4 regions of the Pantoea sp. X-Soil-ISGK-259 genome follow, and region 1 is predicted to be linked to each of the others. Evidence: predicted binding sites of a transcription regulator. Region 1 holds the regulator's gene; each other region holds the start of a gene.
The links. The regulator CRP, encoded in region 1, controls carbon source genes, mostly activating them, when cyclic AMP is high. The targets are predictions, from matches to a motif close to ATGTGANNNNNNTCACAT.

Region 2: the regulator CRP is predicted to act here: its motif matches at 1,056-1,073, upstream of AC6I77_RS21210 (maltoporin).
Region 3: the regulator CRP is predicted to act here: its motif matches at 1,758-1,775, upstream of AC6I77_RS00435 (PTS mannitol transporter subunit IICBA).
Region 4: the regulator CRP is predicted to act here: its motif matches at 1,827-1,844, upstream of AC6I77_RS08820 (6-phosphofructokinase).

The regions. Positions count from the first base shown of each region.
Region 1 covers NZ_AP035986.1:3,658,398-3,661,526, forward strand. The annotation lists gene AC6I77_RS17480 (phosphoribulokinase) at 1-486, shown strand, start outside; gene AC6I77_RS17485 (OsmC family protein) at 1,000-1,404, opposite strand; gene crp (cAMP-activated global transcriptional regulator CRP) at 1,708-2,340, shown strand; gene AC6I77_RS17495 (YccS/YhfK family putative transporter) at 2,398-3,129, shown strand, end outside.
Region 2 covers NZ_AP035987.1:425,009-428,137, forward strand. The annotation lists gene AC6I77_RS21205 (LacI family DNA-binding transcriptional regulator) at 1-897, opposite strand, end outside; gene AC6I77_RS21210 (maltoporin) at 1,164-2,426, shown strand; gene AC6I77_RS21215 (PTS sugar transporter subunit IIB) at 2,532-2,849, opposite strand.
Region 3 covers NZ_AP035986.1:89,585-92,713, reverse strand. The annotation lists gene AC6I77_RS00445 (gamma-glutamyltransferase family protein) at 1-541, shown strand, start outside; gene AC6I77_RS00440 (DUF3053 domain-containing protein) at 768-1,484, shown strand; gene AC6I77_RS00435 (PTS mannitol transporter subunit IICBA) at 1,917-3,129, shown strand, end outside.
Region 4 covers NZ_AP035986.1:1,890,478-1,893,606, reverse strand. The annotation lists gene AC6I77_RS08830 (PTS sugar transporter subunit IIC) at 1-256, opposite strand, end outside; gene AC6I77_RS08825 (PTS sugar transporter subunit IIB) at 249-563, opposite strand; gene AC6I77_RS08820 (6-phosphofructokinase) at 573-1,553, opposite strand; gene AC6I77_RS08815 (YceI family protein) at 1,998-2,582, opposite strand; gene pqqF (pyrroloquinoline quinone biosynthesis protein PqqF) at 2,698-3,129, opposite strand, start outside.

The DNA.
Region 1 (3,129 bases):
TATGAAGGACTGCACGGCGGCGTGGTGACGGCGCAGCATAACGTGGCGGAACAGGTTGATTTGCTGGTGGGCGTTGTGCCCATTGTTAACCTGGAGTGGATTCAGAAGCTGGTGCGCGACACCGGCGAGCGCGGTCATTCACGCGAAGCAGTGATGGATTCCGTGGTGCGTTCGATGGAAGATTACATCAATTTCATCACGCCACAGTTCTCGCGCACCCACATCAACTTTCAGCGCGTCCCGACCGTCGACACCTCAAACCCGTTCGCTGCCCGCGCCATTCCGTCACTGGATGAGAGCTTTGTGGTGATTCATTTCCAGGCGCTGGAAGATATCGACTTCCCCTACCTGCTGGCGATGCTGCAGGGTTCGTTTATCTCGCACATCAATACGCTGGTCGTGCCCGGCGGCAAAATGGGTCTGGCGATGGAGCTGATCATGGGTCCGCTGGTGAAGCGGCTGATGGAAGGTAAGCGGATAGAGTAAGAGGTCAGCAAAAAAAACGCAGAGAGCAGAGGCCTTTCGCAAAGAGGTAAAACTGGCATTTCTGCGGGGAAAGGCTTACTGCTGAGCTGGCTTCAGGGAGCATACACCTTTCGCAAAGACGCAAAACCGCCATCCCTGGCAGGCTCAGCGCGGGCCATCCCTGGCCCGCTATGCTTTGCTACAGGCATATGCTCCCTTCGCTTCACGTCCGGCAGCCACATCCGTTTTCAGAAAGGTCGCCACTGAAAAAACCTGGTGACAAAGAATCTGACAGCAACACCTAAGCTCAACACGCCGGGAACCGGGTCAGAAGAGGAAAGCGTCCCGCGACTGGGACAAAAACGCCGGGAGCGTTTTTGAACAACGCAAAGCGTTGGCCCGGTATGGGCGCACCTCAGGGATGAGGTGCGTAATAGCGCGGGCACAGTCTTAAAGCGGACTCTCTATGCAGGAACGGCCCGACACCAGACCGACTCCGAATTGGCCCGCGACTTTAAAATGCCCTTCAGCCTGTTACAGCTCAATCACTTCATAGCTATGCGTAATCGTCACACCTTTACCCAGCATGATGGCCACCGAACAATATTTTTCAGCAGAAAGATCCACCGCGCGTGAGACCGCTTTATCCTGGAGCGCTTTACCACTCACGATAAAGTGCAGGTTGATGTGCGTAAAGATTCGCGGCGCCTCTTCACGACGTTCTGAGGTCAGTTTTACTTCACAATCAGCCACATCGTTACGGCCTTTTTGCAGAATTGATACCACGTCAATCGCGCTGCATCCGCCGGCCGCCATCAGCACCATCTCCATTGGGCTGGGCGCTTTATCGCCCGAATTTCCATCCATCAGTATCTGATGGCCGGATGAGGATTCTCCGAGGAATGTCAGTCCTTCTACCCACTTCACTCTTGCCTGCATGATTTTTGCTCCGGAATACGCTGTTTTGTCGCCAGAGTACGCTTTCGCCTGGTAAACAGCAATCCAGAGAAATCCGCCTGTAGCTGAAGCGAGACAACACAAGACAGTCGGCAAAAGCTGTGCTACAAACAGTGCTGAAAATATTTTTCGTCACCCGATGGCGAAGCCGGGAAGAATGATGCGCACTGCGCCTGATGCGGCCCGAATAATTTCCTGAAAGGGAAACGCTTGAAGCTTTCACCGCCTGACAGGGAAAACTGCCCCCTGTATTTTGGGCACGATTACAACAGAGGATAATAGCGAATGGTTCTCGGCAAACCGCAAACAGACCCTACACTCGAATGGTTCCTGTCCCATTGCCATATTCACAAGTATCCATCCAAAAGTACGCTGATTCACCAAGGTGAAAAAGCAGAAACGCTTTACTACATCGTGAAAGGTTCCGTCGCGGTTCTGATTAAAGATGAAGAAGGCAAAGAGATGATTCTTTCCTACCTGAATCAGGGCGATTTCATTGGTGAGCTTGGCCTGTTCGAAGAAGGCCAGGAGCGCAGCGCCTGGGTACGTGCGAAAAGCGCGTGCGAAGTGGCGGAGATTTCTTACAAGAAATTCCGTCAGCTGATTCAGGTTAATCCCGACATCCTGATGCGACTCTCCTCGCAGATGGCGCGTCGCCTGCAGGTCACGTCTGAAAAAGTGGGTAACCTCGCTTTCCTCGACGTCACCGGACGCATTGCACAGACCCTGCTCAACCTGGCGAAGCAGCCAGATGCCATGACGCATCCCGACGGCATGCAAATTAAAATCACTCGTCAGGAAATTGGCCAGATTGTGGGTTGTTCACGCGAAACCGTGGGCCGTATTTTGAAGATGCTGGAAGATCAGAACCTGATCTCCGCACACGGCAAAACCATCGTCGTTTACGGCACCCGCTAATTCCTGTCACCCACGGCGTGATGGCAACATCACGCCGTTATTGTTTGTGTTGGGCCGATGTGGCGTCGAATTATTTACCATCCTGAAGTCAACTACGCCTTGCGGCAAACGCTGGTGCTTTGTCTGCCCGTCGCGCTGGGCTGGCTGGCTGGCGACCTGCAAAAAGGTCTGCTGTTCTCGTTAGTGCCTGCCTGCTGCAATATTGCCGGTCTGGATACCCCGCATAAACGCTTTTTCAAACGCCTGATTGTGGGTGGCAGCCTGTTTGCCCTCGGCAGCTTCCTGATTCAGTGGCTCACACTGCATGCCATTCCGCTACCGCTCATCCTGTTCGCCATGCCCCTGCTGCTCGGCGTGACGGGTGAGATCAGCCCGCTGCATGGTCGTCTGCTGCCCGGCACGCTTATCGCCGCCATTTTTACCCTGAGCCTCATTGGCCGCATGCCCATCTATGTTACCCCGCTGCTCTACATCGGCGGCACGCTCTGGTATGGGCTGTTTAACTGGTTCTGGTTCTGGCTGTGGAAAGAGCAGCCGATGCGCGAAAGCCTCAGCCTGATCTACCGCGAGCTGGCTAACTACTGCGACGCCAAATACACCCTGCTGACGCAGCTGACCGACCCGGAAAAGGCACTGCCGCCGCTGCTGGCGCGTCAGCAGAAAGTGGTCGATCTGATTAACACCTGCTATCAGCAGATGCACATGCTGTCGGCAAGCCGCGATCACAGCCATAAGCGGCTGACGCGCGCCTTTCAGGTGGCGCTGGATCTGCAGGAACACATCTCGGTT
Region 2 (3,129 bases), on a different replicon from region 1:
ACCCTGTAAATCCAGATCCAGCGATACCGTGGTTAACGCCGGATGGAAGAAGGCGCTTTCATAGGTGTCGTCGTAGCCAATCACCGAAATTTGCCCCGGCACCGCCACGCCGCGCTGATGCAGTGCGCTCAGCACACCCAGCGCCATCTGGTCATTGCCCACGAGCAGCGCGCTGAATTCCGGCGCTTCCCGCAACAGTTGCAATACACCGTTATAACCACTCTGCGCATCCCAATTGCCGTGGCTGACACTGACCGGCTTCAGACGATAACTTTCCAGCGTATCCAGCCAGCTCTTCAACCGCAGATTGGCAGAGACCGACTGCTCAGGCCCGGCCAGCAGCGCGAATTCGCGATGCCCCTGCTCATACAAATATTTGACGCTGGCGCGAGTGCCGTCAGCCGGGTTAAACGAAACGTTAAACACCGAACTGTAGGGATCAACATCCAGGAACAGACAGAGTATGTCCTGATTCTCCTCCACGACCTGTTCTGCGTCAGCACTCTCCAGCGGGACGTTGATAATGACTTTATCCACCCGCTGAGACTTCAGTTCATTGATACAGTCCTGCAGGCTTTGGTTGACGTTCTCATCTATCATCGCAATCAGTACCTGATAGTCCGCAGCATTGGCATAACGTTTAACGGCGGCGGCCACCTGAGAAGGCGCATGCAGGGCGAGCGATGTTGTCACCAGACCAAGCGTGGTGCTCTGCTTACCCACCAGCTGCTGCGCCAGTCTGTTAGGCACGTAACGCAGGGTCTCAATTGAGTGCTCCACCTTGCGCCGCGTTGATTCCGAGACATTTGCCGACTTATTCAAAACCCGTGAAACCGTCTGATACGACACGCCAGCATGACGGGCGACATCCTCTAAGGTGGCATTTTTTGATTTCATAATTCGCATCCCTGATGACCGAAGTCGGCATGGTATCACAGCCGCAGTGACAGCCAGGCTGCCGCAGTCACATTGCGGAAATAAAAATTAAAAGTAATACCTTCACATAGTAAAATTTGGTGATCCAATTCACTAATCGTTACAAATAGCGCCGCTTTATTTGCAGTACGTCACACATTATCGCGATTTTATTTGTCACTCATCTGACAAAAGACGTTTACTGCCGCTGTCATGTGAACGTATTACAAATAAAAATTGAGGATAACATGGAAACAAGGTTACGTACTGCTGCTGTGGCGCTTGCTGCGGCCCTGACCTCCCCGACACTCTATGCCGCTATCGACAACATTGATTTCCATGGCTATCTGCGTGGTGGCGTGGGCGTATCGCAGGATGGCGGTATTGAAGAGTATCAAAAAAACAAGGTCGGCCGTCTTGGCAACGAAGCCGACACCTATGGCGAGGTTGAGCTGGGCAGCGAGGTCTACAAAAAGGACGACGTGAGTTTCTATGTCGACACCATGGTCAGCATGTTCTCCGACGGCTCAAACGATAACGAAACCACCTTCGGCGATGATGCGCAGTTTGGTTTACGTCAGCTGAACCTGCAGATAAAAGGACTGGTGCCGGGAGACAAAGATGCCGTGATCTGGGGCGGCAAACGCTACTACCAGCGTCACGATCTGCATATCATTGATACCAAATACTGGAATATTTCCGGTTCAGGTGCCGGTATCGAAAACTACACCCTGGGTCCGGGCGCTATCTCGTTTGCGTGGATTCGTGGCGACGCCAATGATGTGGATTACCGCGTGGATGGCGATAACGACGTCAACATTAACTACCTCGACCTTCGCTATGCCGGCTGGAAACCCTGGAGCGGTGCCTGGACCGAGTTTGGTGTTGACTACGCCATGCCGAACACCACGAACAAACAGAAAGAATATGGTGGCCTGTATGACGCGGATAACGGCGTTATGCTCACCAGTGAGATCAGTCAGGATATGTGGGGTGGCTATCAGAAACTGGTGTTCCAGTATGCCAACAAAGGCCTGGCACAAAACATGATCTCGCAGGGCGGCGGCTGGTATGACATGTGGAACGATACCAGCAATGCCACCGGCTATCGCGTGATCAATACCGGCCTGCTGCCGATAACCGATAAATTCTCCCTGAATCAGGTCTTCACCTGGGGCTCAGCCGATGATATCACCGCGCAGACAAGCAAAAGTACGCTGCTGTCGCTGGTGGGCCGTGGACAGTATCAGTTTACACAGTATGTCCGTGGTATCGGCGAAGTCGGCAGTTTCTGGCAGAAAGATGAGAATAAAGTGGGCAGCGACTATAAAGCGGCGGGACAGAAATATACGCTGGCGCTGGGCCTGGCAGCCGGTCCCGAATTTATGTCTCGTCCGGAACTGCGTCTGTTTGCTTCTTACCTGAATGATTCAGAAGACGGACACAGCTTCAAAGACAACACCAGTAACAACACCTGGAACTTCGGCGTACAGGTCGAAGCCTGGTGGTAACAGAGCAGTCTCCTCATTGTGATCATTGTTAAGCTCTTATGCAGGGGCTTATTTGGATAACCGGCGACGGTTATCCATTTTTTTGCATCATATTTTTACAGCGGTTTATCGCTCTGGCTTAAAGAAACGTTCTTCCAGCAACTGACGCAACTGGTCAGACTGCTTACCAAAGATTGCATGTACCTCATGCCCCAGGATCACCACGCCAATCGCCCCCGCTTTCTGTAATCCCGCCGTATCAACTGCCTTCAGCGACGTTACTTTTACCCGTAGCCGGGTTAAACAGGCGTCAACCTGCTGAATATTCTCACGCCCGCCAAAACAGTTCACCAGACGCTCCAGTAGTGCGCTGTCTACCTCAAGCTCTTCCACCGTCAGCGGCTGCCGACTGAAATATTGCTTAAACGATTTCAGACTCAACATGTTGTTCTCCTTCAGATAATAAAAAAGGCGGGCAATGGCCCGCCACTCACGACTGATTAATGAAAACGCGGGGGACATGCCTGGGAACGCTCACTGAATATACACGCTTCCTGCATCTATCCTGTTAGCAGCCTCTAAAAAACCGGCTCCCTATAAACAGTTAAATTCAGACCTTAGTACAGGCAAGGCCAAAACCATAAGCGATGGGAGCCAGTGCCTGTAGCAAAGCATCACGGGCCATGGAGAATAACGCCGGGAGCGTTTCTGAACAACGCAACGC
Region 3 (3,129 bases), 3.6 Mb from region 1:
GACGGCTGATGCCAGCGGTATGATGGTCTCATTCATTCAGTCTAACTACATGGGCTTTGGCTCCGGCGTGGTGGTGCCCGACACCGGCATCAGCCTGCAGAACCGTGGGGCGGGCTTTTCACTCGATCCAGACCATCCTAACGTGGTGGCAGGCGGTAAGCGCCCTTTTCACACCATCATCCCGGCCTTTGCGCTGGATGAGCAGGGTCAGCCGCTGATGGCGTTTGGTGTGATGGGTGGCCCGATGCAGGCGCAGGGTCATGTCCAGCTGGCGCTGCGAATTATGCTGCACCGCCAGAATCCGCAGGCTGCGATTGATGCGCCGCGCTGGCGGGTGGTACAGGGACGCGAGGTGGTGTTTGAATCGACACTCGATCGCAATACCCTGAGCACGCTGCGCCGCATGGGGCACAATGTGGTACTGGAAGATCCCCTGAGCAATTACAACTTTGGTGGCGCGCAGGCGATAGTGCGCGATCCGCAGGGTTTCTATATTGCAGCCAGCGAGAGTCGCAAAGATGGTCAGGCGGTGGTGTTTTAAGGCTGCAGCCGTGATCGCCATACCGCTAAACTGACGTTCAGGTTAACGCATGATGGCAGGAAACGTATCGCGCTCTGACGTGCGGGCGATCCCGTTGTATCACCGGCGTTTAAGAAAGCCTCTGCTTCACAGGCGGTTTCACATTGTGCCGTGACGGCGGTTTGTTCTATTCTTTAGGCCATTCCTACCTGGACATCAGACAGTACTACCGACAGGAGTTGACCCAATGGCTTCAGGACTTACACGCCTTATGGCACGCGGCGGCATTATGCTCGCTGGCGCGCTCATCGTGCTGCAACTCACCGCATGCGGTGACAAAGAAGGCGAGCAGCGTAAAGCATTTATTGATTTCCTCCAGAATACCGTGATGCGCAGTGGCGAGCATCTCCCTAGTCTCAGCGAAAACCAGAAGCAAAGCTTTGGCAACTTCGCCAGCGATTACGCCATCATGTACGGCTTTTCGCAGCAGGCGAACAAAGCCGTTGAACAGGGGATGCGTCCGGTGGTGGATGAACTGTCTGCCATTCGCGTTCCGCAGGATTATCTCAGCCGTCGTGATTCCCTGCGTCAGGCCACGAGCGCACTGGTCATTGTTACCCAGCAGATTGAGAGCGCAAAAATGCAGGCGGACAGCAGCAAAGCGGCCCTAAAGCAGACGGATGATCTGAAAAAAGTCTACGACACCGCCTATAACAAAGTGGTGACGGTACCCGCCAATCAGCTGATTCCGCTGCTGCCTAAACTTCAGGCGCTGAGCCAGGCTGCCGTGCAGACCGGCGAATTCCTGCAAACTCAGGGTACCCGCGTCAGCTTCAATGATGGCGGCGTGCAGTTCCCGACGCAGGATCAGGCTTCACAATACAACGCGATAATGAGCACGTTATCCGCGAATGCACAGGCGCTTCCTCAGGCACAAGCGGCCGTTCAGGGTGGCCTGCATTAAATCTGCTTTATGGGCAGGCGTAGGTCGCCTGCCCGTCTCCACGCCTTTTCTAATCTCATCCGATAGCCTGTCGAATGAAGTGTGATCTGGCGCATTTTCGACCAAAAATAGTTTGTGATCTGAGTCACATTTATATAACAAACCCCCGCCCTTTTAGTGTGATCAAACTCACAGATAATCAGCTATCACGCGTAAAAACCAGGCAAAACAACACGTAACCGTTATAAAAATGTGATCAATGTCACGCTAATCACCCCTGCCACCACCCTTAATCAGTGATGTAGATCACACTTTTCCCGCGTGCTACGCAGTGCCAAATTCGCGTGATAGAGTCCGCGTGCATACAGTAATACCACCGGCTGCGAGTCGGGGTGGCTAAACAAAAACAAACGCGCTCTCCTATTGCAGCGCGTCTCAATAAGGGGTGGGTTTATGTCCTCATCAGTGAAGGTCAAAGTACAGAGCTTTGGTCGCTTTCTGAGTAATATGGTGATGCCAAACATCGGGGCGTTCATCGCCTGGGGTATCATCACCGCGCTGTTTATTCCAACTGGCTGGATCCCGAACGAAACGCTGGCCAAACTGGTTGGCCCAATGATCACCTACCTGCTGCCACTGCTGATCGGTTTTACCGGTGGGCGTCTGGTGGGCGGCGATCGTGGCGGTGTGGTCGGTGCAATTACGACAATGGGTGTGATTGTCGGTGCGGATATGCCGATGTTCCTCGGTGCAATGATTGCCGGTCCACTGGGCGGCTGGGCAATTAAGTCGTTTGACCGGGCGATTGACGGCAAAATCAAAAGCGGCTTCGAGATGCTGGTTAACAACTTCTCGGCCGGTATTATCGGGATGATTCTGGCACTGCTGGCGTTCCTGGCGATTGGTCCGCTGGTAGAAGGTCTGTCACACATTCTCGCCGCAGGCGTGAATCTGATGGTGCAGAACAACCTGCTGCCGCTGACCTCAATCTTCGTGGAACCGGCAAAAATCCTGTTCCTGAACAACGCCATCAACCACGGGATCTTCTCACCGCTGGGTATCCAGCAAGCCAGTGAGGCGGGCAAGTCGATCTTCTTCCTGATCGAAGCCAACCCGGGTCCGGGTATGGGCGTGCTGATGGCCTACATGTTCTTTGGTCGTGGTAGTGCTAAACAGTCTGCAGGCGGTGCGGCAATTATCCACTTCCTTGGCGGCATCCATGAGATCTACTTCCCGTATGTGCTGATGGCGCCTCGCCTGCTGCTGGCGGTCATCCTGGGAGGCATGACGGGTGTCTTCACACTGACCGTGCTGAACGGTGGCCTGGTCTCGCCTGCTTCACCGGGTTCAATCCTGGCGGTGCTGGCGATGACACCAAAGGGTGCCTACTTTGCGAACATCGCTGCCATTGCTGCCGCTTTCGCCGTCTCCTTCGTAGTTTCCGCTATCCTGCTGAAAACCAGCAAGGTTAAAGAAGATGACGATATCGAAGCCGCGACTCAGCGCATGCATGAGATGAAAGCGCAGTCGAAAGGCCAGAGCGTGGCGGGTGCACCCGTCGCCAGCGATGCGATGAGCGTCGAGCTGCATCACGTGCGCAAAATTATCGTCGCCTGTGATGCCGGTATGGGCTCAAGCGCCATGGGTGCAGGTGTTCTGCGTAAGA
Region 4 (3,129 bases), 1.8 Mb from region 1:
TAGCGGCTACATCGGTGATATAACCGCGCATGCCAAAACCGTGGGTAAAAATGGTATTGAGGAACGTCAGCGTCCCCACAATAATATTGATACCCGCCATCATAATTAAAAAGCCGAGAAGGGTTTTAAAGGTGCCTTCCACCACCTTGCCTGCTGATTTCTTCTGCAGCAGCAGACCATTCAGCGCAATAAACGCGATCAGAATTGAGGCCTGCCCCAGCAGATCTTTTACCAGGAAGTCGATCACACTATTCATGGGCAGCGACCTTCTCGTTACGTTCTTTTAAAAAGGCCAGGATCTTCTGCTCTATTTCCACTTTATCGGTGAGCCGGTTAAGAATAATGACCCGTTTAATCTGCTCCGGACTGGCGTCGGCATTTAATACATCGGCAAAGGCTTTTTGCGTCAGGATCATATCTGACTTAAATGCATTCGCTTCTGAAATGGTGGTGTGATCGATATCGGCCTCAATTTCCAGTTTTTTTAATACTGCTTTTGCGCTCATCTCAATCGCAAAACTGGAGCCTAATCCACAACCACAGACACATAATATTTTCAGCATGGTTTTTCCTCACACTATATTGAGTTGTTTAGCGAGTTTGTAATGGTGCCCGTCAATATCGACCAGGCGTTTTTGCATGCTTATTAAATCAATCGGGATCGGTTTATTGCTGCCATTAATAATGACCGCTTTATTCCGCATGCCTGACTGAATACAACGCACCACTTCACTGGCCATAATGGTGCCCTGATAAATTTCTTCGCAGGTGGGATCACCATTGCGCAGTCCGTAACCGAGAATAGTTTTACGGATGCGTACGCCAATAAGCGGCTCAAGCTGTTTGATCAAGGTGTCGATCGCCCCCTGAAAACCGGGCGAATATTCACGGGTGTAGCCTTCTGAACAGAGGATGACCACGCTGTTCTGTTCGGCCAGCCGTCCGGTGATGCGCTGTGCCAGTTGTGGCAAAGGAATCTGGCACTCCGGAATCAGGGCGATATCCGCATTGGATTTAATCGCCGATTGCAGCGTTAATTCACCGCAATAGCCGCCGAGTAACTCCAGCATAAAAACCCGGCCCGGTAAGGCGCGGCCGGTATTACGCAGCTTTGCGACCTCTTTTAATACCTGCTCGCAGGCGGTAGAAAATCCCAGCGTGTAATCACTGCCGAAGACATCATTATCGATGGTCATACCGACGCCGAAACAATTAACGCCAGACTCCGACAGGATGTGGAGAAACTGCAGCGATCCGTCACCACCCGCCATGATTAATACGTCAATACGTGCGCTTTTCAGCTGGCGCGCAATTAAATCATATTCGCTGCGCACCAGTTTCTTTTCCGTCCTTCCGGACTGCATCACCGGAATCGGGGCGATGGCAAAGTCGAGCAGATCGCGCTGGCTGATATCACGATGGTTATTTGCCAGAAGGCCGGGAATGCCGCCGTCAAATATCACCATCTCAGCCTGCGCGAGACGCCCTATCTGGAAGACAAAGTTATTTATTCCGGTGACATCCCCGCCACTGATCACCATTCCAATGCGCATTTCCCTCACCCCGCTGACTTACTCTGCTGAGGGCCATTCTTCCGGTTCACGGCGTTGCTATTTGCAGAGGAGATCACAGTTACGCGCGGTATTTTTCGGTCAGGCGTGTTGACAGCAGTAGCTTAAGGCCTTTATTTGTGAGCAGAGTCACTCTATTCCAACTTATTACTTCACGGACGAATCAATACAAATCATCAGCTTAGGTTGCCGAACAGGTTTTTGATTTGGCCAACAGAATTACGAATGATCGGGCATAAAAATGGCATTGCGAATTTGTGACTTTCACCTCATTTTTCCCGGTTCTGGCCCGGTTCAGGCGATTAAAATAGTTTTTATCGGGAGGGCTGGATTATTCAGTGCACGTAAAAAAGGGAATATTTCAGGAGAGGCAGGAAAGGAAGAAAAATGAATCAGGGGCGCAGCGAGCTGCTGCGCCCCACACACTTATTTCGCGTAAGCTTCGGTAGACAGCGTCAGGGTGACGTCGTCGCTTACCGCCGGGACATATTTGTCCAGCCTGAAGTCAGAACGCTTGATGGTGCCGGTGGCATCAAAACCAATCGCCTGCTTCTTCACCATCGGATGCTCGCCCTGCTTGTTCAGCGTGGCGTGCAGCGTAACAGGCTTAGTGATCCCTTTCAGGGTCAGGTTACCTTCAACGTCAAATTTGTTGTCGCCCTTTGCAACCACTTTGGTGCTGTGGAAGGTCGCAGTTGGGTATTTGGCCGTGTCGAAATACTCAGCGCCTTTGAACTCTTTGGTCAGCGCCGCAACATGGCTGTCGATTTTGCTGACTGGCAGGGTTACGTCAACGCGTGATGCTTCCGGATGATCTTTATCAAACACCAGCGTACCGGTTGCATCCGGAATATCCGCGGTAGGATTTGAGAAGCCAAAATGGTTCCAGGCCACAATGACAGACGTATGCTCAGGATTCAGCTGGTAGTGCATCGCCTCAGCCTGAGATAACGGGGCGTAAAGGGTAGCAGCGGCTAACAGGGGCAGTGCGATACGTTTGAAGTTCTTCACAGTCAATTCCTTATCCGGACAAAAGTGAACTGAGTGTGGTTCAGTTAGCCCGGAATAGACAGTGAAGAGATTTGTCCGTAATTTTCAAATAAATTCAGCAACTTTATATCGGGCGCTATACATTTTCTCCCCCGGTAAACAGCACGCGCCAGCGGCGGCGATCCTGAATCAGTGTGCGGTGCAGCTGTTGCAGATCGGTAAGGGTCAGCGCCTCTATCTGCGCCGCATCCGGTTCTGCCAGACCATTTTCACGGCGTAACTGCGCCAGTGGCTGCGCCACTTCCCGGCTCAGCAGACGCGTTTTCAGTGCCACCAGGTCACACTCTGCCAGCGTCTCGTTAAGGGAACGCAGGAAGTTGCGGCAGTAGCGCAACAGTGACAGCGCGCTGTAATCGGGCGACTGCAGCGCAAACACTACGCCGTCTTCATCGGCACAGCGCATATAGCGGCTGTTAACGACATACCCTATAGGTTGTTCAACCCGATAGCGCTGGAAGAAACGCGGCTCGTAGATCAGCGCCAGCGCACGTAATGCCGCAAGCTGTTC